2 regions of the Candidatus Enterococcus lemimoniae genome follow, and region 2 is predicted to be linked to the other one. Evidence: a T-box and tRNA genes for the amino acid it is inferred to sense, from the RefSeq annotation. Region 2 holds a T-box; the other holds one or more tRNA genes.

Region 1 (12,015 bases), 1.6 Mb from region 2:
TAAAAAAGTGTTGACATCAAATCAAAGATTTGATATGATATAAAAGTTGCTGCGAGGTAACACAGTAGACCTTTGAAAACTGAACAAAGTAAGACGAACCAAATGTGTAGGTTGTTTTTACAACGGTAAAAACAAACAACAATTTTTAACAAGCAAGCAATATGCTAGCAACCAAATGAGCTTATCGATCGCAAGATCGTGTTCAACTTTTATTATGAGAGTTTGATCCTGGCTCAGGACGAACGCTGGCGGCGTGCCTAATACATGCAAGTCGAACGCTTCTTTTCTACCGAGTGCTTGCACTCATTTGAAAAGAGGAGTGGCGGACGGGTGAGTAACACGTGGGTAACCTACCCATCAGAGGGGGATAACACTTGGAAACAGGTGCTAATACCGCATAACAGTCGACACCGCATGGTGTTGATTTGAAAGGCGCTTTCGGGTGTCACTGATGGATGGACCCGCGGTGCATTAGCTAGTTGGTGAGGTAACGGCTCACCAAGGCCATGATGCATAGCCGACCTGAGAGGGTGATCGGCCACACTGGGACTGAGACACGGCCCAGACTCCTACGGGAGGCAGCAGTAGGGAATCTTCGGCAATGGACGAAAGTCTGACCGAGCAACGCCGCGTGAGTGAAGAAGGTTTTCGGATCGTAAAACTCTGTTGTTAGAGAAGAACAAGTAGGAGAGTAACTGCTCTTACCTTGACGGTATCTAACCAGAAAGCCACGGCTAACTACGTGCCAGCAGCCGCGGTAATACGTAGGTGGCAAGCGTTGTCCGGATTTATTGGGCGTAAAGCGAGCGCAGGCGGTTTCTTAAGTCTGATGTGAAAGCCCCCGGCTCAACCGGGGAGGGTCATTGGAAACTGGGAGACTTGAGTGCAGAAGAGGAGAGTGGAATTCCATGTGTAGCGGTGAAATGCGTAGATATATGGAGGAACACCAGTGGCGAAGGCGACTCTCTGGTCTGTAACTGACGCTGAGGCTCGAAAGCGTGGGGAGCAAACAGGATTAGATACCCTGGTAGTCCACGCCGTAAACGATGAGTGCTAAGTGTTGGAGGGTTTCCGCCCTTCAGTGCTGCAGCTAACGCATTAAGCACTCCGCCTGGGGAGTACGACCGCAAGGTTGAAACTCAAAGGAATTGACGGGGGCCCGCACAAGCGGTGGAGCATGTGGTTTAATTCGAAGCAACGCGAAGAACCTTACCAGGTCTTGACATCCTTTGACCGCTTGAGAGATCAAGTCTTCCCTTCGGGGACAAAGTGACAGGTGGTGCATGGTTGTCGTCAGCTCGTGTCGTGAGATGTTGGGTTAAGTCCCGCAACGAGCGCAACCCTTATTGTTAGTTGCCATCATTCAGTTGGGCACTCTAGCGAGACTGCCGGTGACAAACCGGAGGAAGGTGGGGATGACGTCAAATCATCATGCCCCTTATGACCTGGGCTACACACGTGCTACAATGGGAAGTACAACGAGTCGCTAGGCCGCGAGGTCATGCAAATCTCTTAAAGCTTCTCTCAGTTCGGATTGTAGGCTGCAACTCGCCTACATGAAGCCGGAATCGCTAGTAATCGCGGATCAGCACGCCGCGGTGAATACGTTCCCGGGCCTTGTACACACCGCCCGTCACACCACGAAAGTTTGTAACACCCGAAGTCGGTGAGGTAACCCTTGTGGAGCCAGCCGCCTAAGGTGGGATAGATGATTGGGGTGAAGTCGTAACAAGGTAGCCGTATCGGAAGGTGCGGCTGGATCACCTCCTTTCTAAGGAATATTACGGAAACTTACACATTCGTCGCTACTTTGTTCAGTTTTGAGAGGTTTACTCTTATAGAAGAAGTTAATCATTGGATTTTCTTTCTTATTATATGATTCTCTCAAACGAATTGTTCATTGAAAACTGGATATTGAAGTAAAAAAGTAATCAAAACAAACCGAGAACACCGCGTTGAATGAGTTTTTTAAGTAAAATAGTTCGAATGCTTATTTTATTGGTCACGCCTCTATCGCTAGAGAAACGAACCAAACAAAACCGATCGTAAGATCGTAAGGTTAAGTGAATAAGGGCGCACGGTGGATGCCTTGGCATTAGGAGCCGATGAAGGACGGGACTAACACCGATATGCTTTGGGGAGCTGTAAGTGAGCTATGATCCAGAGATTTCCGAATGGGGAAACCCAGCATCTTTTATAGGATGTTACTATTCAGTGAATACATAGCTGGATAGAGGTAGACGCAGAGAACTGAAACATCTAAGTACCTGCAGGAAGAGAAAGAAAATTCGATTCCCTGAGTAGCGGCGAGCGAAACGGGAAGAGCCCAAACCAACAAGCTTGCTTGTTGGGGTTGTAGGACTCCGTTATGGTAGTCTGTCAAGATAGTCGAAGAACCTGGAAAGGTTCGCCAAAGTGGGTAATAGCCCCGTAGACGAAATGTTGGCAACACCTAGGAGGATCCTGAGTACGGCGGAACACGAGAAATTCCGTCGGAATCCGCGGGGACCATCCCGCAAGGCTAAATACTCCCTAATGACCGATAGTGAACCAGTACCGTGAGGGAAAGGTGAAAAGCACCCCGGAAGGGGAGTGAAATAGATCCTGAAACCGTGTGCCTACAACAAGTCAAAGCCCGTTAATGGGTGATGGCGTGCCTTTTGTAGAATGAACCGGCGAGTTACGATTGCATGCGAGGTTAAGGTGAAGAGCCGGAGCCGCAGCGAAAGCGAGTCTGAATAGGGCGAATGAGTATGTAGTCGTAGACCCGAAACCATGTGATCTACCCATGGCCAGGTTGAAGGTGTGGTAAAACGCACTGGAGGACCGAACCCACGTACGTTGAAAAGTGCGGGGATGAGCTGTGGGTAGCGGAGAAATTCCAAACGAACTTGGAGATAGCTGGTTCTCTCCGAAATAGCTTTAGGGCTAGCCTCGGAATTAAGAATGATGGAGGTAGAGCACTGTTTGGACTAGGGGCCCATCTCGGGTTACCGAATTCAGATAAACTCCGAATGCCATTCATTTATATCCGGGAGTCAGACTGCGAGTGATAAGATCCGTAGTCGAAAGGGAAACAGCCCAGACCACCAGCTAAGGTCCCAAAATAACTATTAAGTGGAAAAGGATGTGGGGTTGCACAGACAACTAGGATGTTGGCTCAGAAGCAGCCACCATTTAAAGAGTGCGTAATAGCTCACTAGTCGAGTGACCCTGCGCCGAAAATGTACCGGGGCTAAATAGTTTACCGAAGCTGTGGATTACACCTCTGGTGTAATGGTAGGAGAGCGTTCTAAGGGCGTTGAAGGTCGATCGTGAGGACGGCTGGAGCGCTTAGAAGTGAGAATGCCGGTATGAGTAGCGAAAGACGGGTGAGAATCCCGTCCACCGTATGACTAAGGTTTCCTGGGGAAGGCTCGTCCGCCCAGGGTTAGTCGGGACCTAAGCCGAGGCCGATAGGCGTAGGCGATGGACAACAGGTTGATATTCCTGTACCAGTTGTTTTTGTTTGAGCAATGGAGGGACGCAGGAGGCTAAGGAATGCATGCGACTGGAAGTGCATGTCCAAGCAGTAAGTCTTGAGTAGAGTCAAATGCTTTACTCTTTACGGACAAGCTGTGATGGGGAGGGAAATAATAGTACCGAAGTTCCTGATGTCACACTGTCAAGAAAAGCTTCTAGTGAGAAAACAACTGCCCGTACCGTAAACCGACACAGGTAGTCGAGGAGAGTATCCTAAGGTGAGCGAGCGAACTCTCGTTAAGGAACTCGGCAAAATGACCCCGTAACTTCGGGAGAAGGGGTGCTGACTTCGGTCAGCCGCAGTGAATAGGCCCAAGCGACTGTTTATCAAAAACACAGGTCTCTGCAAAATCGAAAGATGAAGTATAGGGGCTGACGCCTGCCCGGTGCTGGAAGGTTAAGAGGATGGGTTAGCTTCGGCGAAGCTCAGAATTGAAGCCCCAGTAAACGGCGGCCGTAACTATAACGGTCCTAAGGTAGCGAAATTCCTTGTCGGGTAAGTTCCGACCCGCACGAAAGGCGTAACGATTTGGGCACTGTCTCAACGAGAGACTCGGTGAAATTTTAGTACCTGTGAAGATGCAGGTTACCCGCGACAGGACGGAAAGACCCCATGGAGCTTTACTGTAGCTTGATATTGAGTGTTTGTACCACATGTACAGGATAGGTAGGAGCCGATGAATCCGGAACGCTAGTTTCGGAGGAGGCGCTGGTGGGATACTACCCTTGTGTTATGAACCCTCTAACCCGCACCACTTATCGTGGTGGGAGACAGTGTCAGGTGGGCAGTTTGACTGGGGCGGTCGCCTCCTAAAAGGTAACGGAGGCGCCCAAAGGTTCCCTCAGAATGGTTGGAAATCATTCGCAGAGTGTAAAGGCAGAAGGGAGCTTGACTGCGAGACTTACAAGTCGAGCAGGGACGAAAGTCGGGCTTAGTGATCCGGTGGTTCCGCATGGAAGGGCCATCGCTCAACGGATAAAAGCTACCCTGGGGATAACAGGCTTATCTCCCCCAAGAGTCCACATCGACGGGGAGGTTTGGCACCTCGATGTCGGCTCGTCGCATCCTGGGGCTGTAGTCGGTCCCAAGGGTTGGGCTGTTCGCCCATTAAAGCGGCACGCGAGCTGGGTTCAGAACGTCGTGAGACAGTTCGGTCCCTATCCGTCGCGGGCGTTGGAAATTTGAGAGGAGCTGTCCTTAGTACGAGAGGACCGGGATGGACTTACCGCTGGTGTACCAGTTGTTCTGCCAAGGGCATTGCTGGGTAGCTATGTAGGGAAGGGATAAACGCTGAAAGCATCTAAGTGTGAAGCCCACCTCAAGATGAGATTTCCCATTTCTTTAAGAAAGTAAGACCCCTGAGAGATGATCAGGTAGATAGGTTGGAAGTGGAAGTGCAGTGATGTACGGAGCGGACCAATACTAATCGGTCGAGGACTTAACCAAAGAAACGAAATAAAAAAGTATTTTCGGAATGTTTGATTACTACTTCAATCCAGTTTTGAGTGAATAATCACTCAACTTAATAGTAACAACACCCAGTGTGGTGGCGATAGCGAGAAGGATACACCTGTTCCCATGCCGAACACAGAAGTTAAGCTTCTTAGCGCCGATTGTAGTGAAGGGTTTCCCTTTGTGAGAGTAGGACGTCGCCACGCTAAAGTGTTGTCTTGGAGGTTTAGCTCAGCTGGGAGAGCACCTGCCTTACAAGCAGGGGGTCGGCGGTTCGATCCCGTCAACCTCCATTTTTTGAGCCGTTAGCTCAGTTGGTAGAGCATCTGACTTTTAATCAGAGGGTCGCAGGTTCGAGCCCTGCACGGCTCATAGGAATATTTTGCGGGTGTGGCGGAATTGGCAGACGCACTAGATTTAGGATCTAGCGCCTTACGGCGTGGGGGTTCAAGTCCCTTCACCCGCATTTTTAGTCTCGTTTAATACTTGGCGAATACGCCGGCTTAGCTCAGTTGGTAGAGCATCTGATTTGTAATCAGAGGGTCGAGGGTTCAAATCCTTTAGCCGGCATCCAAATTGCGGAAATAGCTCAGTGGTAGAGCACCACCTTGCCAAGGTGGGGGTCGCGGGTTCGAACCCCGTTTTCCGCTTAGCTTGTTCGCCGGGGTGGCGGAACTGGCAGACGCACAGGACTTAAAATCCTGCGGTGAGTGATCACCGTACCGGTTCGATTCCGGTCCTCGGCATTGCAGTGACATACAGATGTATGACATGTAGCACCCATAGCTCAACTGGATAGAGTGCTTGACTACGAATCAAGAGGTTAGGGGTTCGACTCCCTTTGGGTGCATAGTTGATAGGTTTGACTGCGGATTAGAAGGTAATGTGTATTCGTTCCTTTTAAGCGTTTAGTCTTTTTTTATTATTATAGCTACGGGAAGTAGCTCAGCTTGGTAGAGCACTTGGTTTGGGACCAAGGGGTCGCAGGTTCGAATCCTGTCTTCCCGATTGAAAGAACAGAGTAATTGCTCTGTTCTTTTTTGTTCTAATGAAATACCCAATGCGTTATCTATATTTACTTTTTCTTATCAAATTAGGCATTCTCCTTTATTAAACAGTTGAAGTTATGTATAATTAAGGTCAGTATTAGTCAAGGGAAAAGGATGAGTGTGATGAGTAATCAAAATACTTCGGATTTAATAGAAGCATATCTAAAGAAGATTCTTGAAGAGAGCAGTAAAATTGAGATTCGCAGAGCCGAAATGGCTCATTTATTCAATTGTGTTCCATCCCAGATTAATTATGTTATCAATACACGCTTTACAATTCAACGCGGCTATTCTGTTGAAAGTAAACGTGGTGGCGGTGGTTACATTCGAATCGCCAAGGTTCAAATTTCTGATAGTGATCAATTGTTAAAACAGATTGCTCAGTTTACAGGCAATGAACTTTCAGAAAAAGATGCACTGATTTTTATACAAAAGTTGTACGAAGAAGAAGTGATCACCAAAAGAGAAGGAAACCTGATGTTGTCAGTTCTTGGAAAACAAGTTCTAGGCAAAGCAGGATCAAATGAAGATTATTTACGTGCTCAATTGATGCATTCATTTTTAGAACGTTTGAGTTACGAGGAGGAATGATAATATGGATGAATTATTTACAGAAAGTGCCAAGGCAGTCTTAGCCATTGCACAAGAAGAAGCAAAATATTTTAGGCATCAATCTGTTGGATCAGAGCATTTGCTATTGGCATTAGTTTTGGAGCCAAATGGAATTGCTGGGAAATCATTGCGCCAGTTGAATGCTGATAAAAACGATATTCGTGAAGAAATCGAACACTTGACGGGTTATGGTACTGTAAAAGCCTATCCTAAAGGTTCATACTTGCCTTATTCTCCTCGTGCAAAGCAAATTTTTGCATATGCTGGTGATGAAGCCAAGCGTTTAGGTGCACCAAATATTGGTACAGAACATATTTTATTAGGGTTATTAAGAGATGAAGATATACTAGCATCACGTATTTTATTGAATCTGGGCTTAAGTTTATCCAAAATGCGCCAGCTTTTAATGAAAAAAATTGGTATAACAGATCCACAAATGAGTGGTAATGTAGGACGTCGAAGAAATAATCAAGCTCAAAAAGCAGCACCAAAAGGAACGCCAACATTAGATTCTTTAGCACGTGATTTAACAAAATTAGCTCGTGAAAAAAATCTTGATCCAGTAGTTGGACGTTCACAAGAAGTTAGACGTTTGATTCAAATTTTAAGCCGTCGTACAAAAAATAACCCTGTTTTAGTTGGAGAACCTGGCGTTGGTAAAACAGCGATTGCTGAAGGGTTAGCTCAAAAAATCGTCAATGGTGAAGTGCCAGAAGATATGCAAGAAAAACGCTTGATGATGTTAGATATGGGCGCTTTAGTAGCTGGTACTAAGTATCGTGGAGAGTTTGAAGATCGGCTCAAAAAGGTGATCGATGAGATTTATCAAGATGGCGAAGTCATTTTATTTATTGATGAATTGCACACTTTGATTGGTGCAGGTGGTGCTGAAGGCGCAATCGATGCATCAAATATATTAAAACCAGCACTTGCAAGAGGTGAATTGCAAACAATCGGTGCAACAACATTAGATGAATATCAAAAGTATATCGAAAAAGATTCTGCTTTAGAACGACGTTTTGCCCGTGTGCAAGTTGATGAACCAACACCAGAGGAAGCAGAAGAGATTCTAAAAGGTTTACGTTCTCGTTATGAAGAACATCATGGTGTGGAGATTACAGATGATGCGCTACATGCAGCGGTTCAATTATCTGTACGCTATATCAATTCTCGTCAGTTACCAGACAAAGCAATTGATTTGATGGATGAGTCTTCAGCAAAAGTTCGTTTGGATTTAGCCGACGAACCTTCTGAAATCAATAATTTGCGCTTGGAAATTGCTCGTTTAGTTGAAGAAAAAGAAGCAGCAATTCAAGCTCAGTCATTTGAAAGTGCTGCTAGGTTACGTCAAAAAGAGAAAAAATTGGCACGTAAATTAGAGAATATTTTATTATTAGAACAAAAAGAAGCGTCTGGTTATGCTAATCGGGTAACAGAAGAAGATGTTGCTAATGTGGTATCACAATGGACAGGCGTGCCTTTACAGCAATTAGAGAAAAAGGAAAGTGAACGACTGCTTGAATTGGAAAGTATTTTACATCATCGAGTAGTTGGTCAGGACGAAGCAGTTCAAGCTGTGTCGCGTGCGATTCGTAGAGCTCGTAGTGGTTTGAAAGATCCAAACCGACCAATTGGTTCGTTTATGTTTTTAGGCCCAACAGGTGTAGGGAAAACGGAATTAGCAAAAGCTTTAGCTGAAACAATGTTTGGTAGCGAAGATGCCCTTGTTCGGGTAGATATGTCTGAGTTTATGGAAAAATATAGCACCAGTCGTTTGATTGGTTCTCCTCCAGGTTATGTGGGATATGAAGAAGGCGGCCAATTAACTGAAAAAATTCGCCAAAAACCGTATTCTGTTATTTTACTGGATGAGGTAGAAAAAGCGCATCCTGATGTCTTCAATATCTTGTTACAAGTGTTAGACGATGGTCACTTAACAGATTCTAAAGGACGAAAAGTAGACTTTAGAAATACAATTTTGATTATGACATCAAACATTGGCGCAACGGCGATTCGTGATGAAAAAAATGTTGGTTTCAATGTTCAGGATCTAACGAAAGATTACGGTGCAATGCAAAAACGGATCATGGAAGAACTGAAAAAAGCATTCCGTCCAGAATTTTTGAATCGTGTAGATGAAACAGTTGTCTTCCGTTCATTAGATCAGGAAGAAATTCACGAAATCGTGAAAATCATGAGTAAATCAATTGTTCAACGCTTACGGGAACAAGATGTTAATGTGAAAATCACAGCAGCTGCGATTGAAGTGATTGGAAAAGTTGGCTTCGACCCGGAATACGGCGCACGCCCAATTCGTAGAGCTTTGCAAAAAGAAGTAGAAGACCGTTTAAGCGAAGCATTACTTTCAGGTCAAATCCATCTTGGGGATAAAGTGACGATTGGAGCAAGTAAAGGAAAAATAACATTAAACGTTAAATCGCCTAAACTTGAACAGATGTTACAAACAATTTAAATTTAAAATCAATAATTCGCTGTGCAAAACGAATCTGTTTTGTACAGCTTTTTTTCTTAAATAGACATAAATAATACTCTTTATTTTGTGAAAAATGATCGTTAAAATAAAGAGAGCCTATTGGAAAGTTTGTGAACCTGTGCTACTATAAAACAGTTGTAAGAAGACTGTGTAAAAAGATAAAAGTATTGTTGTTAGATGAATTTGTAAAGGATTGGATGAGTCTGTTCAGCTTTTAAGATATTTAGCTTCATGGGCTAGCTCTTCAGAAAAAAGATAAATATGAATGGTGGCAAAAAACACAACCTTCCCTATTTCCTATTTTTCAGTCAGAGCTAAACGAGCCCATTTAGCTTTTAAAGGAGGATACAAAATGATAGAACTTATTGCGACTGCTGAATCTGTTGAACAAGCGGAGGCGTTATTAGCAGTAGGGGTAGATACTTTATACATTGGAGAAGAGATGTTCGGGTTGCGCTTGCCAACGTCATTTTCTCGTGAAGAACAGCGTATTATTACAGAAAAGGCCCATCATGCTGGGAAAAAAGTGACTGTTGCGTTAAACGGGATCATGCATCCAGAAAAAATGAAGCAGGTCCCGGAGTATTTGACTTTTTTGCAAGAAATCAACGTAGATCAAATAACTGTTGGAGATCCAGGGGTAGTATTTGTTTTACAACGTGACGGGATTGACATTCCATATATTTATGATGGAGAAACCTTAGTAACTAGCTCTCGTCAAATTAATTTCTGGGCAAAACGTGGATCGATCGGTGCAGTTTTGGCTCGTGAAGTTCCTTTTGAAGAAATGAAAGCAATGAAGGATAATTTGATGGTTCCAGCTGAAGTCCTTGTATATGGCGCTACATGTATTCATCAATCAAAACGTCCATTGTTGCAAAATTACTATAATTTTACTAAAAATGATGAATCCGCTAGTAAAGAGCGTGGGCTATTTATATCCGAGCCTAAAAAGGAAGAAACACACTATTCCATTTATGAAGACAGTCATGGTACTCATATTTTTGCAGATAATGATGTCAATTTAATTGGTGAGCTAGACAAACTTCATGAACATAATTACACAAAGTGGAAGCTTGATGGTATTTATGCGCCTGGAGAAAATTTCGTAAAAGTAGCGGAACTATTTGCAGATGCTAAGGAAAAAATAGAAGCCGAACTTTGGTCGAGTGAGCAAGCACAAGTGGCAATTGAACAAATAGAAGCTCTTCACCCAGAAAATCGTGGTTTAGATATCGGGTTCTTTGATTTAGATCCAGACGAGATAAAGTAAGGAGAAAAAAACATATGACAAACGAACGAACACTGAAGCGTCCTGAGGTCTTAGCACCCGCAGGGACGCTAGAAAAACTAAAAACAGCTATTCACTACGGTGCAGATGCAGTCTACATTGGTGGTAATGCTTATGGATTACGTAGCCGTGCCGGGAATTTTACAAAAGAAGACATGATCGAAGGTGTAGCGTTTGCCAACGAACATGGGGCAAAAGTTTATGTGGCAGCAAATATGGTTACACATGAAGGAAATCAAGAAGGAGCAGGAGACTTTTTCAGAGAAATTCGTGATGTTGGGATTTCAGCAGTCATTGTTTCTGATCCAGCTTTGATTGAAATTTGTGCAGCGGAAGCGCCAGGCTTGCCGATCCATTTATCTACACAAGCATCAGCTACCAACTATGAAACATTAGAGTTTTGGAAAAACGAAGGATTAGAACGTGTGGTTTTAGCGCGTGAAGTATCTATGGACGAAGTCGCAGAAATCCGCAAAAATACAGATGTGGAAATTGAAGCGTTTATTCATGGGGCAATGTGTATTTCTTATTCTGGTAGATGTACGTTGTCTAATCATATGTCGATGCGGGATGCGAATCGTGGTGGTTGTTCACAATCTTGTCGTTGGAAATACGAACTTTATGATATGCCTTTTGGCGCTGAACGTACAAGTTTGACTGATAAAGGTGAAGTGGAAGAAGAATTTTCAATGAGTGCGGTGGATATGGCGATGATCCAACATATTCCTGAATTGATCCAAAATGGTGTTGATAGCTTTAAAATCGAAGGCCGAATGAAGTCAATTCACTACGTTTCTACAGTAGCGAATGTTTACAAAAAAGCGGTTGATACGTATATGGAAGATCCTGAAAATTATGAGTGCAAACAAGAATGGATCGATGAGCTTTGGAAAGTCGCGCAAAGAGAGCTTTCAACTGGCTTTTATTACCATGTACCAACCGATGAAGAACAGTTATTTGGAGAACGTCGCAAGATCCCACAATATAAATTTATCGGGGAAGTGATGGCGTATGATCCCGAAACGAAAGTCGCAACGATTCGTCAAAGAAATCATTTTAGTGTAGGCGACGAAATTGAATTTTACGGTCCTGGGTTCAAACACTTCCATCAAACAGTAGATGTTATGTATAATGAAGAGAACGAGTCAATTGATCGAGCACCAAATCCAATGATGATTTTAACAATGCCAGTTGAAGAACCAGTAGCAGTTGGTGATATGATTCGTAAAAAGAAATAAATATTTTGATTGAGGGATTGGCTGTTACAGCTTGTCCCTTTCATTGCAGAAAGGATAAGTGAACAATGGCAAAACAATATGATTATATCGTAATCGGCGGTGGCAGTGGTGGAATTGCTTCTGCTAATCGTGCCGGGATGCATGGGGCTAAGGTTTTATTGATCGAAGCGGCTGATATTGGCGGAACTTGTGTGAATGTTGGTTGTGTACCTAAAAAGGTGATGTGGCAAGCAAGTTCAATGATGGAAATGATAAAACGAGATACAGCAGGGTATGGAATGGATGTAGAGGTCAAGTCCTTCAGTTTTAAAAAGCTCGTTCAAAATCGTGAGGCGTACATTGATAATCTACATGCG
Region 2 (12,015 bases):
AAATCCCTTGTCAAAGAGTGTGTTAAAGCACTTTAACAAGGGATTTTTTAAAAACTACGACCGCCGCCGCCAAATGTTCCACCGCCAGTTGAATGAGTGCTGCTTCCACCGCCGCCAGAGCCGCCATTAGAATTACTTCTAGGAATCCGCCGAGTCGTAACGAAAGAATTGATCAACGTATCATTTCTGCGAGTCAGATCAAGACTGGATTTCTCTCTGAAAGGGTATTTATAGGTACCAAATTTTAATTGATATTTTGAAATACTGACAGCAAAGAAAATACCACTTAAAACAATCGCTGCAACGAAGGAAATGATCATTTCAGTTGTGGTCAAGGCTTTATAACGAGTAATTTTCCCGGTTTCAGTATCCACTCGATAATGTCCTCCTGGAACCCCTTGATCAAAATAATCACTTGTATTTTCTAGAAAGCTTTGAGCTGCTTGAAAATAATTTCCGTTTTTCATGCTTGGTTCTATATCATCCAGTGTATTCTCGATCCTTTTGTCATCCAAGTAATCGATCATATTTCCTGATGTAGAAATAATGAACTTTCGTTGGTTCATATCAATGTAAAAAGTGACCCCGTTTTGATTTTTACCAATTCGATCGAGCATGTAATAATCCGCAAATCTCGTTGAGTCAAGATCATTGTCAGTATTTGTCACAATAAAGATACGTGCTTTTGTCTTGGCCTCGATTGGTCTAATTGCTTCTTTCAATTGTAAGACTTCTTCAGATGTTAAAAGTGAAGCCTGATCGTCAATTGAGTCATCTGCTGCTTGAGCCTTCATAGTAAAGCTGAATAATAGAAAAATAGCGGCAAGCAGACTAAAACAATATTTCCTCATATAAACCAACCTCCAATTAGAAAAAGAGCTAAGATTGAAGCGAAAACACCAAAAGTAAAGAGTCCCAACCGTCTATAGCTAACAGGTAAAATGCCACTGACTTTACCAGTTTGACCATTCATAGCATAATAATAGACTTTTTTTGACTGTTCATTACTGCGATAAGTTACTACCCAAATCGGCAATAGCATATAGTGATTTTCTTCGTTTTCTAATGAAATGTCTGTCCGTAATTTTGTTAAAGTGGTATAGCCGGAAGCTGTATCCCTTAGTAGGGATTCAGAGTAATCTTTTAATTCACTTTGGATTGCGTTTTGAATCGCATCGTATTCAATATCTCGTTTCTCCACCTGAAATCCAGCTAAATATTGACTTTTAAACGCGACTGCTTTATCTAATAAAAAAGGTTGGACGGCTTCGACCATTTTTTGTTGGACATTTTTAGAGAGAGCATTTTTGATCAATTCTTTAAACGAAAGCTTTCCCTGACGTTCAACATCGAATTGCTGGGTTTCCGTGTATTCAATGTCTCCAACACGCCAAATGCGAATCGTTGTCCCCATACCATTTAATTGACCATTGACCTTGGCATCGACAACCCAATAGGGGAAATAAACACCAGTCATTTTATCGATTTGTTCTTTATTGAAAAAGTCTTTTGGGATAAACCATTTCTTCTTTGTCCAAGCTAAAAATTTTTCTACGGCTTCCTCTTTTTCAATTGAGAAAGGCAGGACTTTTTCAGGTAGAAATTTGCCGCTTAATCGTCCTGACAAGACAACTGGGTTGTGACAATAGTAACAATAAGTAGCAGCAGTTGTTGCTTCTGTAACAATCTGAGCACCGCAACTGGGACAATCAAATAATTCCATTGCACCTTCTAGCGTATCTTCATTCATATCTTGGGTCCCAGTTGCTTCTTTGAATGCTGCTTTTTCTTCAGGTGTCATGCCTTCTGCTTGAGATTCTGACGAAAATGTTAGTTCTGGTTCAGGCACTTGAGCAGTATCGGCTTCTAAATGGGCATCTCGCTGTGCAGTTTCATAGGCAGTGACTTCATCTTCTGTATAGACACTTAAACAGTATTCACAGTGGAATTTTTGATCTTTTGGGTTAAATAGCAGTGGTCCACCACAGTTTGGGCATTTGTGTGTAAATGTATCCGTCATGACTAATCCTTTCTTTGACGTGTTGAAATAACAGAATTGCTTACTAATACGCCAGATTTAGATAGAAAAAGGGCAGGTTACAGTCGCCTAGCCCTAAACTTTTTCTTATAGCGGAATTCCTTGGAATGGTTTGCCACAGTGTGGGCAGAATTTTGGAATACCATTTGATAAATCAACGATTTCACTACATTCGCTGCATTTCATTTCTAATTTTGGTTTTTCATTAGTTGGTTTTGGTGTACCACAGTTAGAACAGAATTTCCCATTGTTTTCAGTTCCACATTGCGGACAAGTCCAAGTATCTTCAGAGCCTTGGGCATTTTGTTGATTTTGTTTTTCTTGCATCTGTTGCTGATTGGTTTGAGACGCTTGGGCAAAATAATTGCCACTTGTATTCATGCCCATGCCTACACCCATAAAGCCATTCATAGCACCGCCTTCATTACTACCAGCAGCTTCCATCCCGCGAGCCATAGCGCCTTGTACATAACCTTCACGAACTTCAGCATCACTAAGCATAGCACCTTGGTTACGCATATTGATCAGTTTTGTAGAATCATCTGTATAAGAAATACTGGCAACCGCAACAGAAACGATTTCCATTCCGCGTAGTTCACGCCATTCATCATCTAGCACTTGCCCCATATACTTACTTAGCTCTAAACTTTTAGAAGGTACATAAGAAATACGTTCACCATCTGCTGACATTTTATTGATTGCTGATTGTAAGGCAGTCAAAAATTCTGCTAGATATTGTTCATTGATGTCATTGATATCAACTTGACTCTTGTTTCTAGGAATCGCGTTTGAAAAGAATAATAAAGGATCCGTGATCTTGATTGAGTAATTACCGTGTGCACGTAAAAATAGTTCTGCATTGTAAAAGTTATCAAAGTAATTGATCGGTGAAGAAGTTCCAAACTTGATTCCTTTGATTTCTTGCAAGTTAATATAAAAAACTTGTTGTTTTTGCGGTGTAACGCCACCAAATTTAAAACGATCAAATGTTTCTGAAATTGCTTCTTTTAAAGAACCATTGAATGCTGATGGGGCTGAATCATTTTTAACTGTGTAATAGCCTTCTTCAGCAGTATAATCAATGATTTTGCCGCCATCGACTAAGATCATCATCATATTCGGGTAAACATGAATCACAGAACCATCAGTTAATACATCCTCAGTTCCTTTGCGATTTGCGCCACGTTTATCATTCTTACGGACAAAAACACCTTTTGTCATAACGGTCGTGTCACTCATATTATCAGGCTCGATAACTTCAATCCATTGATCAGCTAAGCCGCCGCCAATCGTACTTGTTGCCGCTTTAAAAATTCCCATCAGAAATTCCTCCTTATTTTAAAAGCTGAATGGGCTCGCTCAGCTTTGACAGAAAAATAGGAAATGATGACTGAGGCGTTTTTTTGCCTCATTCATTATTTATCTTTTTTCCGAAAAGCTAGCTCATGAAGCTAGATAATACTAAAAGCTGAATGGGCTCACCCAGCTTTGACAGAAAAATAGGAAATGATGACTGAGGTGTTCTTTGCCTCATTCAAAATTTATCTTTTTTCCAATACCCTAAAGCCAAGCCCACGTAGCTAGCTAAAAAAATATTTAATAAAAATAGTATACCATAAGTATCCATAAGATAAATACCACTAAGGACTGACTTCAAACTGCAAATAGTAGTTAGAAATACAGTGAAATGAATTGATAATTTAAATTTTGACAAAAGCTTCATTTTTCTATCCTAGATTTTGCCAGATAAGGTATAATAGGTACAAAGAACCGAATCAAGAACATGGGGGATTGGGAAGTGGAAAGAAGAAATCAGAAAAAGTCAAACAAACCAGTACTATTAGCAATTGGTGGTATTGTAGCGGTAGGTGTTTTAGCAGGGGGCTATTTTGCCTATAGCACTTGGCAGAAAACACAAGAACTAAACAACGCAGAAAAATCTGCTAAGACATTTTTAAGTTATTTTTCGAAGCAAGAATTTGACAAGTTTCCAGAACTCTTAAATGAGGGATCAGTCAAGGAAAGTGGCTATGATAATGCCAAATTAGTAGAAAAATACCAAACAATTTTTTCTGGGATTCAAGCAGAAGGAATTAAAAGTAAAGAGGTCAAAGTAACAAAAGATAAAAAGGGTCAATTTACATTTACTTATAAATTAGATATGACGACACCTTTAGGTAATTTGAAGGATCTAACCTATAAAACAACGATTAAAAAAACAAGTGATCGTTATGAAATAGACTGGGCTCCTAATTTGATTTTCCCCGAAATGACTGGACAAGATAAAGTGACGATGGGGATTGATCCGGCGAACAGAGGGGAAATCGTTGATCGAAACGGTGAAGGGCTGGCGGTCAATCAAGCGTTTGATCAAGTGGGGATTGTTCCAGGTAAACTTGGAGAAGGTCAAGAGAAAACCAATAATATCAAAGCCTTTAGTGAGCAATTTAAAGTATCGATAGAGGACATAGAGCAAAAGCTTAAACAAGAATGGGTCAAACCAGACTCTTTCGTTCCTTTGGCGATCTCATTTGATCCGGTAACTACTTTCCCCCAAGGCGCGGCGTCTCAAGATGCAATGGTTCGTTACTATCCGCTAAAAGAAGCAGCAGCGCAATTAGTCGGTTATGTCGGTACAATCACGGCAGAAGATATTGAAAAAGACCCGTCATTGAGCAGTACTGGTGTCATTGGGAAAGTCGGATTGGAACAAGCATATGACAAACAATTACGAGGACAAGACGGCGGTAATATCACGATTATTGATGACAAAGGTGAATTCAGAAGCGTCCTGCAAAAAGTAGCTAAAAAAGATGGAGATAAAATCCAGATAGCGATTGATAAAAATGTTCAGTCGCAAGCCTACACTATTTTTAACAATCGTCCTGGTAGTGCTGTGGTCATGGATCCACAACAAGGTGATCTATTAGCTGCGGCCAGTTCACCATCGTTCGATCCAAATAAAATGGCAAATGGCATTTCTCAAGTTGATTATGATGCCTATGCGAATAATGAAAACTTACCATTTATGGCTCGTTTTGCAACAGGTTATGCACCAGGATCAACATTTAAAACAATTACTGGTGGGATTGGTCTAGATGCGGGTACCTTGAAACCAGATGAAGAAATTGAAATCAATGGGTTGAAATGGCAAAAAGATGCTTCATGGGGGGATTATTTTGTTACCCGAGTTAAAGAAGCAAGCCCTGTAAACTTGCGAACAGCATTAGTCAATTCTGATAATATTTATTTTGCGCAACAAACGTTACGGATGGGCGAAGAGACGTTTAGAAAAGGACTCGATAAATTTATTTTCGGAGAAAAATTAGATTTGGCCATCCCAATGAACCCAGCACAAATCTCAAATGAAGATAAATTCAATTCAGAGATTCTACTAGCAGATACAGGATATGGGCAAGGTCAGCTATTGGTGACCCCGATTCAACAAGCGGCTATGTATACTGTTTTCCAAAATGAAGGCAAACTCGTATATCCGAAAATCGAATTAAGTAAAGAAACCAAGACGAAAGAAAATGCCATCAGTTCAAATGCTGCAAATACGATTGTGACAGATTTGCTTGGTAGTGTAGAAGATGAAACAGGTTACGTCCACAATATGTACAATCCTGACTTTTCTCTAGCAGCTAAAACGGGAACAGCTGAAATCAAAGACAAGCAAGATACGGTTGGTAAAGAAAATAGTTTCCTATTGGCAATGGATCGAAGTCATAATAAATTTTCCGCAATGATCATGGTGGAAGATTCTAGAAAAAATGATACAGCAACAAACATTAGTAAAACCTTGATCGATTATTTAGAAGCAAATATCAAGTGATGAAAATTATGGAGATCGGAACAAAGTATAGTAGACATTGCGTTTTATAGCAATAAGTAGGAGTTGCTTGTGCCTTTACGGTTCTCGTTTCACTCCGATCCTCGAATCATAGAGGACCGTTTACTCCCACCGTTTATTCGTATGTAGGGTGTGAAACAAAAGTGAACGTTACTTTTGTCGCATACCCTAATTTATTGTTGTGGCGACTGCTTTTTTTACGAAGGAATGAAAATATGCTACAATAAACCAACTACATGATGAAAGAAAGGGATTTTTTGTGCGAATTTTAGCAATTGATACCTCGAATCAGACATTGACAGTTGCTGTTTGTGAAGAGAAGAAAATAATAGGACAATATACAATCACAGTGAAAAGAAACCATAGTTTAACGTTAATGCCTGCAATCACAAGACTGATGGAAGATGTTGGCTTAAAACCGAGTGCTATTGACCGTATTGTGGTAGCCCAAGGTCCAGGTTCTTATACGGGTTTAAGAATCGGCGTGACAACGGCAAAGACGTTAGCATATACGTTAAAAAAAGAGCTAGTCGGAATATCAAGTTTGAAAGCTTTGGCAGCCAATTGTGTCCAAAGTAAAGGACTGATTATCCCAGTTTTTGATGCTCGTAGAAAAAATGTTTATACTGGTGCATATCAGTTTATTGATGGCGTATTGACGACGATTATTGCAGATCAGCATATTGGAATGGATACGTGGTTGGATCGATTAAAAGAATTTGATCATGTTTACTTTGTTGGAGAGGATGCCGAAAATTTTCGAATACAAATTGAATCTGTTTTACCAGAAGCTGAAATTTGTACCATTTCGCAATGGCAAGTCCCTAATGCGGCTGCCCTTGCTGAACTTGGTAGATTAGCAGAACCAGAAAAAGATATTCATCACTTTTTACCTAATTATTTAAAAAGAGTGGAAGCAGAGGAAAATTGGTTAAAAGAACATACAGCAGAGGTAGAAAATTATGTTGAAAAAATTTAATCTATTTCATAGCCTTTTAGGCATCTTTTTTAAAAATCGTCCCTATGATGAAAGAACTGTAGAAATTTCAAATGAATCATATTCTGTGCGGGCAATCGTCCTTGATGATATCAAAGATTTGCTTTCAATTGAACGAGAAGTGTATGCTGGTGAGCTGCCTTGGACTAAAACAGCTTTTTTGATGGAACTTCAAGCAGCTGAACCTCATTTATATTTACTCATTCAAAAAGACGAAAAAACGATTGGATTTGTTGGTTGCCGTATTTTTGACAAAGATGCGCATATTACAAACGTAGCAGTTTTAACTCAAAATCAAGGAAAAGGAATTGGTAGTTTCTTGATTAGAGAAGTTATTCAGTTTGCAAGGGCCAATAATTGTGAGACGATTTCTTTAGAAGTTAGAATCAGTAATAAAAATGCCCAACGAGTTTATCGCCAACTTGGCTTTGCTTCAAGTACGATTAAACCAGCTTATTACACTGAAAATAAAGAAGATGCATTGGAAATGATCTTGCATTTAAAAGAAGTGTAAAACGATGTACTATTCAAAAAAAACACTACCAACAGGAAAAATTGCTGAAAAAATTTGGTCAATTAGTGAGGCTGGGTACGAACATGGCTCGCCTTGGTCAATCGAACAATTTAGCCTAGATTTAGCGCAGCAAACAAGTGATTATTTGGTGTTGAGTGAAGCAGGGCAGTGGATCGGTTTTATCAGTTATCAACTTGTTTTAGATGAAGTGGAGATCACACATGTTGTCATTCACAAAAATTTTCAGCACCTTGGGCATGGTGGTCGTTTGATTGCCCAGTTGATCCAACAATTGATCCAACAAGACGTTGCTCAAATTTTTTTGGAAGTGCGTGTATCGAATACAAATGCTCGACAACTATATGAAAAAAATGGATTCAAAATCATTAATTGCCGCAAAAATTATTATACTCATCCTAAAGAGGATGGAATTGTTATGTGTTTAAACATTAAGGAAGTGAAACAATGACTTTTTTTTACAAAAAAAGAAAATTAATTTTAGCTATTGAGAGTAGTTGCGATGAAACAAGTGTAGCGGTCGTTGAAGACGGCAGAGAAATACTATCGAATATCGTCGCTTCACAAGTGAAAAGTCATCAACGTTTCGGCGGTGTGGTACCAGAAGTTGCTAGTCGACATCATGTTGAAGAAATTACGATGTGCATTGAAGAGGCCTTGATCGAGGCTGAGGTGGAACCAGATGACTTGAGTGGTGTAGGAGTCACTTATGGACCAGGCTTAGTAGGGGCTTTATTGATCGGAATCTCAGCCGCAAAGACATTTGCTTGGGCACATGATTTACCATTGATTCCAGTGAATCATATGGCTGGGCATATTTATGCGGCGAATTTCGTAGAACCACTACAATTCCCATTAATGGCTTTATTAGTCAGCGGTGGCCACACGGAATTAGTTTATATGAAAGAAACGGGTTCTTTTGACATTGTCGGTGAAACAAGAGACGACGCAGCTGGTGAGGCCTATGATAAAGTTGGCAGAGTTTTAGGACTATGTTATCCTAGCGGAAAAGAAATCGACGAGTTGGCCCATCAGGGTCAAGATACGTATCATTTTCCTCGTGCGATGATCAAAGAAGATAATTATGATTTTAGCTTCAGCGGGTTGAAAAGTTCCTTTATCAACACAGTTCATAATGCGGAGCAACGAGAGGAACAATTGAGCACAAAAGATTTAGCTGCAAGTTTTCAGGCAAGTGTGATTGATGTTTTAACAGAAAAGACAATTCGGGCTTGTAAGGAATATCCAATCAAACAATTAGTAATGGCAGGCGGCGTTGCTGCAAATCAAGGGCTTCGTGAGCGTTTGACCAAAGAAGTGACAAAAGAACTCCCAGGTGTGACCTTCATTGTTCCACCACTTAGATTATGCGGAGATAATGCTGCAATGATCGGGGCCGCAGCATTTGTTGAAGCAGAAAAAGGACATTTAGCAGATTATCATCTAAATGCAGACCCTAGTTTAACGTTTATGACGATTTAAATCTAAAAATCAATAGACAAGACTAGGCATAAAGAAAAATATTTGCTATAATGAACCCAGTTTAATAATGATTCGTTGAAAAAGAGAGTACTTCATTACAAATTATCAAAGCGATTTCGGGATGGTGAAAGCCGAAAATAATCAAATGAAGGAAGCGCACTTTTGAGGATCTGCCTAGGCAGACGGCAATCTTCCGTTAATAGATTAAGTGGGTCCGTCTTAGAAAAGTTCGGACAATTAGAGTGGTACCGCGGGAAATCTCGTCTCTGGTGTTTTTTAACACTAGAGACTTTTTGTTGTGAATCACTACGACTGGCTCCGCCAGAGTAGATGATGAACAATACTTGGCGAACGAAGTGAGAGAAGTCACCGTACTAGTGAATCACAACGCTGCGCTTCGATCTCATTGTTGTAAATCACGAAGAACAAAGTGATTCGATGATGCACAATACAAGGTGCGTGAAGTGAGAAAAGTCACCATCAAATTAGACAATAAAATAGACCATACAAAAAAGCTTTTTTAGCTTTTTAAAATTAGGAGGATATCTATGAATAACAAAGAAATCGTAGCAAAAGCCATTTATGATGTAGTAAAAGAAGATCTATCTTTAGAAGCTGTTACACAATTATTGGAAAATCCTAAATCAGTTGATCATGGAGATGTTGCTTTTCCGGCTTTTTCACTGGCTAAAGTCTATCGCAAAGCCCCTCAACAAATTGCCGCCGATTTAGCAGAAAAAATTGCTGGAACAGACTTTGAAAAAATTGAAGTGGTAGGACCATATTTAAACTTTTTCATGAATAAAAAAATGGTCAGTCAAGCAGTCATCAGTCAAATTGCGAAAGATAAAGGACATTATGGTGATAGCTCAATCGGTGAAAAAGGAAATGTTCCAATTGATATGTCCTCGCCTAATATCGCTAAACCAATTTCTATGGGACACTTACGTTCGACTGTGATTGGAAATTCTATTGCCTTTATTCTTGAAAAAATTGGTTATACACCAATCCGTATCAATCATTTAGGGGATTGGGGAACGCAATTCGGAAAATTAATTGTTGGTTACAAAAAATGGGGTTCAGAAGAAGCGGTTAAAACGGCACCCATCACTGAATTATTACGCTTATACGTACAATTCCATGAAGAAGCTGAAACACAACCAGAGTTAGAAGAGGAAGCTCGCACTTGGTTTAAAAAACTAGAAGAAGGCGACGAAGAAGCAACCGAATTATGGCAATGGTTCCGTACGGAATCACTAAAAGAATTCGATAAAATTTATTCAATGTTAGAAGTTTCTTTTGATTCATACAATGGAGAAGCTTTCTATAATGATAAGATGGATGAAATTGTCACAATGCTAGAAGAAAAACATTTATTACAAGAAAATCAAGGAGCGGAAATCGTTGATTTGTCTGCCTATGATTTAAATCCTGCTTTGATCAAAAAATCTGATGGGGCTACACTATATATCACACGTGATTTGGCAGCAGCTGTTTACCGTAAACGTAACTATGATTTTGCTAAATCGATTTATGTCGTTGGAAATGAACAAAGTAATCACTTCAAGCAATTAAAAGCTGTATTAAAAGAGCTTGGATTTGACTGGTCACAAGATATGCATCATATTCCATTCGGCTTGATCACACAAGGTGGTAAAAAACTATCGACTCGTAAAGGAAAAATTGTTTTATTGGAAGAAGTGCTAAACGAAGCAGTTGAACTTGCGAACAAACAAATTATGGAGAAAAATCCTGATTTGCCAAATCGTGAGGAAGTGGCTAGACAGGTTGGGATTGGTTCTGTTATTTTCCATGATCTAAAAAATGATCGTCTAAATAATTTTGACTTTGTTTTAGAAGAGGTTGTCCGCTTCGAAGGAGAAACGGGTCCTTATGTCCAATATACGCATGCTCGTGCTATGAGTATTCTTAGGAAAGCGGATTTCACGATCGATGAAACCAAAGCATATGCTTTAGATGATAAAGATAGTTGGGAAGTTGTTAAGTTGTTGCAAAAATTCCCAGATGTTGTGATGCAAGCAGCTGAAAAATATGAACCTTCAGTGATTGCCAAACATGCCATTCAAGTTGCTCAAGCGTTTAATAAATATTATGCTCATGTCAAAATTTTAACAGATGATGAACAAAAAGAATCACGCTTAGCATTAGTTTATGCTATGGCGACAATCATAAAAGAAGATTTACGTTTACTTGGCCTGCATGCGCCAAATGAAATGTAATAAGAAAAAGACAAAGACAAACTTTCACGGGAAAGTGTCTCGATCAATTGGAAAATAAAAAAGAATGCCCTTTAACTTTCATCATTTAATATGAGGAAGCTAAAGGGCGTTTATTTATTTATTCCAAGCTTGTTGCATTTGATCAAGTAGATCGATTACATCTTTTGTTAGAAAGAGTGAACGATTCGATTGTTCTCCATCAATCATTTTGATCATATTTGTGATTTCGTAGTTTAAAGCCTGGTTGCTGTCACCGGATATGATTGTTTCCACTGTACCGTCATTAAAAAAGATTTTGGCCTCGTCTGCTCGTGGATACTCATTTATCACAATGTAAGCCTCTTCGAAAGCGACAATTCCTTGCTTGGGCATTTTAGCTTGGAAACTTAATGAGACTGTAGCCATTTCCTGTGCTTCATTTTGAAGAATCGTTGCTGATTGTTCATCTACGCCGGTTGAGAATGGCTGCATAATAGATGAAACTACTGTGGGTTGAGCAGTAAAGAACCAACGAGCAAAAGAAACGGCATACGTACCAATATCCAAAAGCGCACCGCCAGCTAAATCAGGGTTAAAGAACCGGTTTGTTGGATCAGGCTCTTTATAGCTGCCAAAGGGAGCTTGGATCATTTTTAATTTACCAAAGCGCTTAGAATCAATTTGGCTTCTTAGCTCTTGATATAAAGGCATGTTGAAAATAGTCATGGCTTCAGCTAAAATCAACCCATTTTCTTCAGCTAATTTCATCGCCTCTGCTAACTCCGCACTATTCATCGTGATTGCCTTTTCGCAAAGAACATGTTTGCCTGCAGACAATGCTTTTAAAATATGATCGATATGCTGCCGATTAGGAACAGCGATATAGACGATATC

What was found. A T-box is a leader RNA that pairs with one kind of tRNA and senses whether it is charged. The one in region 2 lies ahead of argS (arginine--tRNA ligase), so its partner is inferred to be a tRNA-Arg.
Region 1: it has a tRNA-Arg gene. The T-box ahead of argS (arginine--tRNA ligase) is inferred to sense a tRNA for this amino acid. The anticodon was not compared.

The regions. Positions count from the first base shown of each region.
Region 1 is NZ_CP147248.1:2,426,745-2,438,759, forward strand. It holds rRNA gene A5866_RS11475 (16S ribosomal RNA) at 211-1,771, shown strand; rRNA gene A5866_RS11480 (23S ribosomal RNA) at 2,058-4,969, shown strand; rRNA gene rrf (5S ribosomal RNA) at 5,066-5,181, shown strand; tRNA gene A5866_RS11490 (tRNA-Val) at 5,196-5,268, shown strand; tRNA gene A5866_RS11495 (tRNA-Lys) at 5,275-5,347, shown strand; tRNA gene A5866_RS11500 (tRNA-Leu) at 5,360-5,441, shown strand; tRNA gene A5866_RS11505 (tRNA-Thr) at 5,473-5,545, shown strand; tRNA gene A5866_RS11510 (tRNA-Gly) at 5,554-5,625, shown strand; tRNA gene A5866_RS11515 (tRNA-Leu) at 5,636-5,721, shown strand; tRNA gene A5866_RS11520 (tRNA-Arg) at 5,752-5,825, shown strand; tRNA gene A5866_RS11525 (tRNA-Pro) at 5,910-5,983, shown strand; gene A5866_RS11530 (CtsR family transcriptional regulator) at 6,148-6,615, shown strand; gene A5866_RS11535 (ATP-dependent Clp protease ATP-binding subunit) at 6,620-9,109, shown strand; gene A5866_RS11540 (peptidase U32 family protein) at 9,483-10,403, shown strand; gene A5866_RS11545 (peptidase U32 family protein) at 10,418-11,659, shown strand; gene gor (glutathione-disulfide reductase) at 11,725-12,015, shown strand, end outside.
Region 2 is NZ_CP147248.1:814,529-826,543, reverse strand. It holds gene A5866_RS04030 (TPM domain-containing protein) at 48-851, opposite strand; gene A5866_RS04025 (ATP-binding protein) at 848-2,020, opposite strand; gene A5866_RS04020 (SPFH domain-containing protein) at 2,126-3,358, opposite strand; gene A5866_RS04015 (penicillin-binding transpeptidase domain-containing protein) at 3,822-5,873, shown strand; gene tsaB (tRNA (adenosine(37)-N6)-threonylcarbamoyltransferase complex dimerization subunit type 1 TsaB) at 6,151-6,870, shown strand; gene rimI (ribosomal protein S18-alanine N-acetyltransferase) at 6,854-7,402, shown strand; gene rimI (ribosomal protein S18-alanine N-acetyltransferase) at 7,407-7,871, shown strand; gene tsaD (tRNA (adenosine(37)-N6)-threonylcarbamoyltransferase complex transferase subunit TsaD) at 7,868-8,902, shown strand; T-box leader at 8,969-9,173, shown strand; gene argS (arginine--tRNA ligase) at 9,451-11,142, shown strand; gene A5866_RS03985 (Gfo/Idh/MocA family protein) at 11,257-12,015, opposite strand, start outside.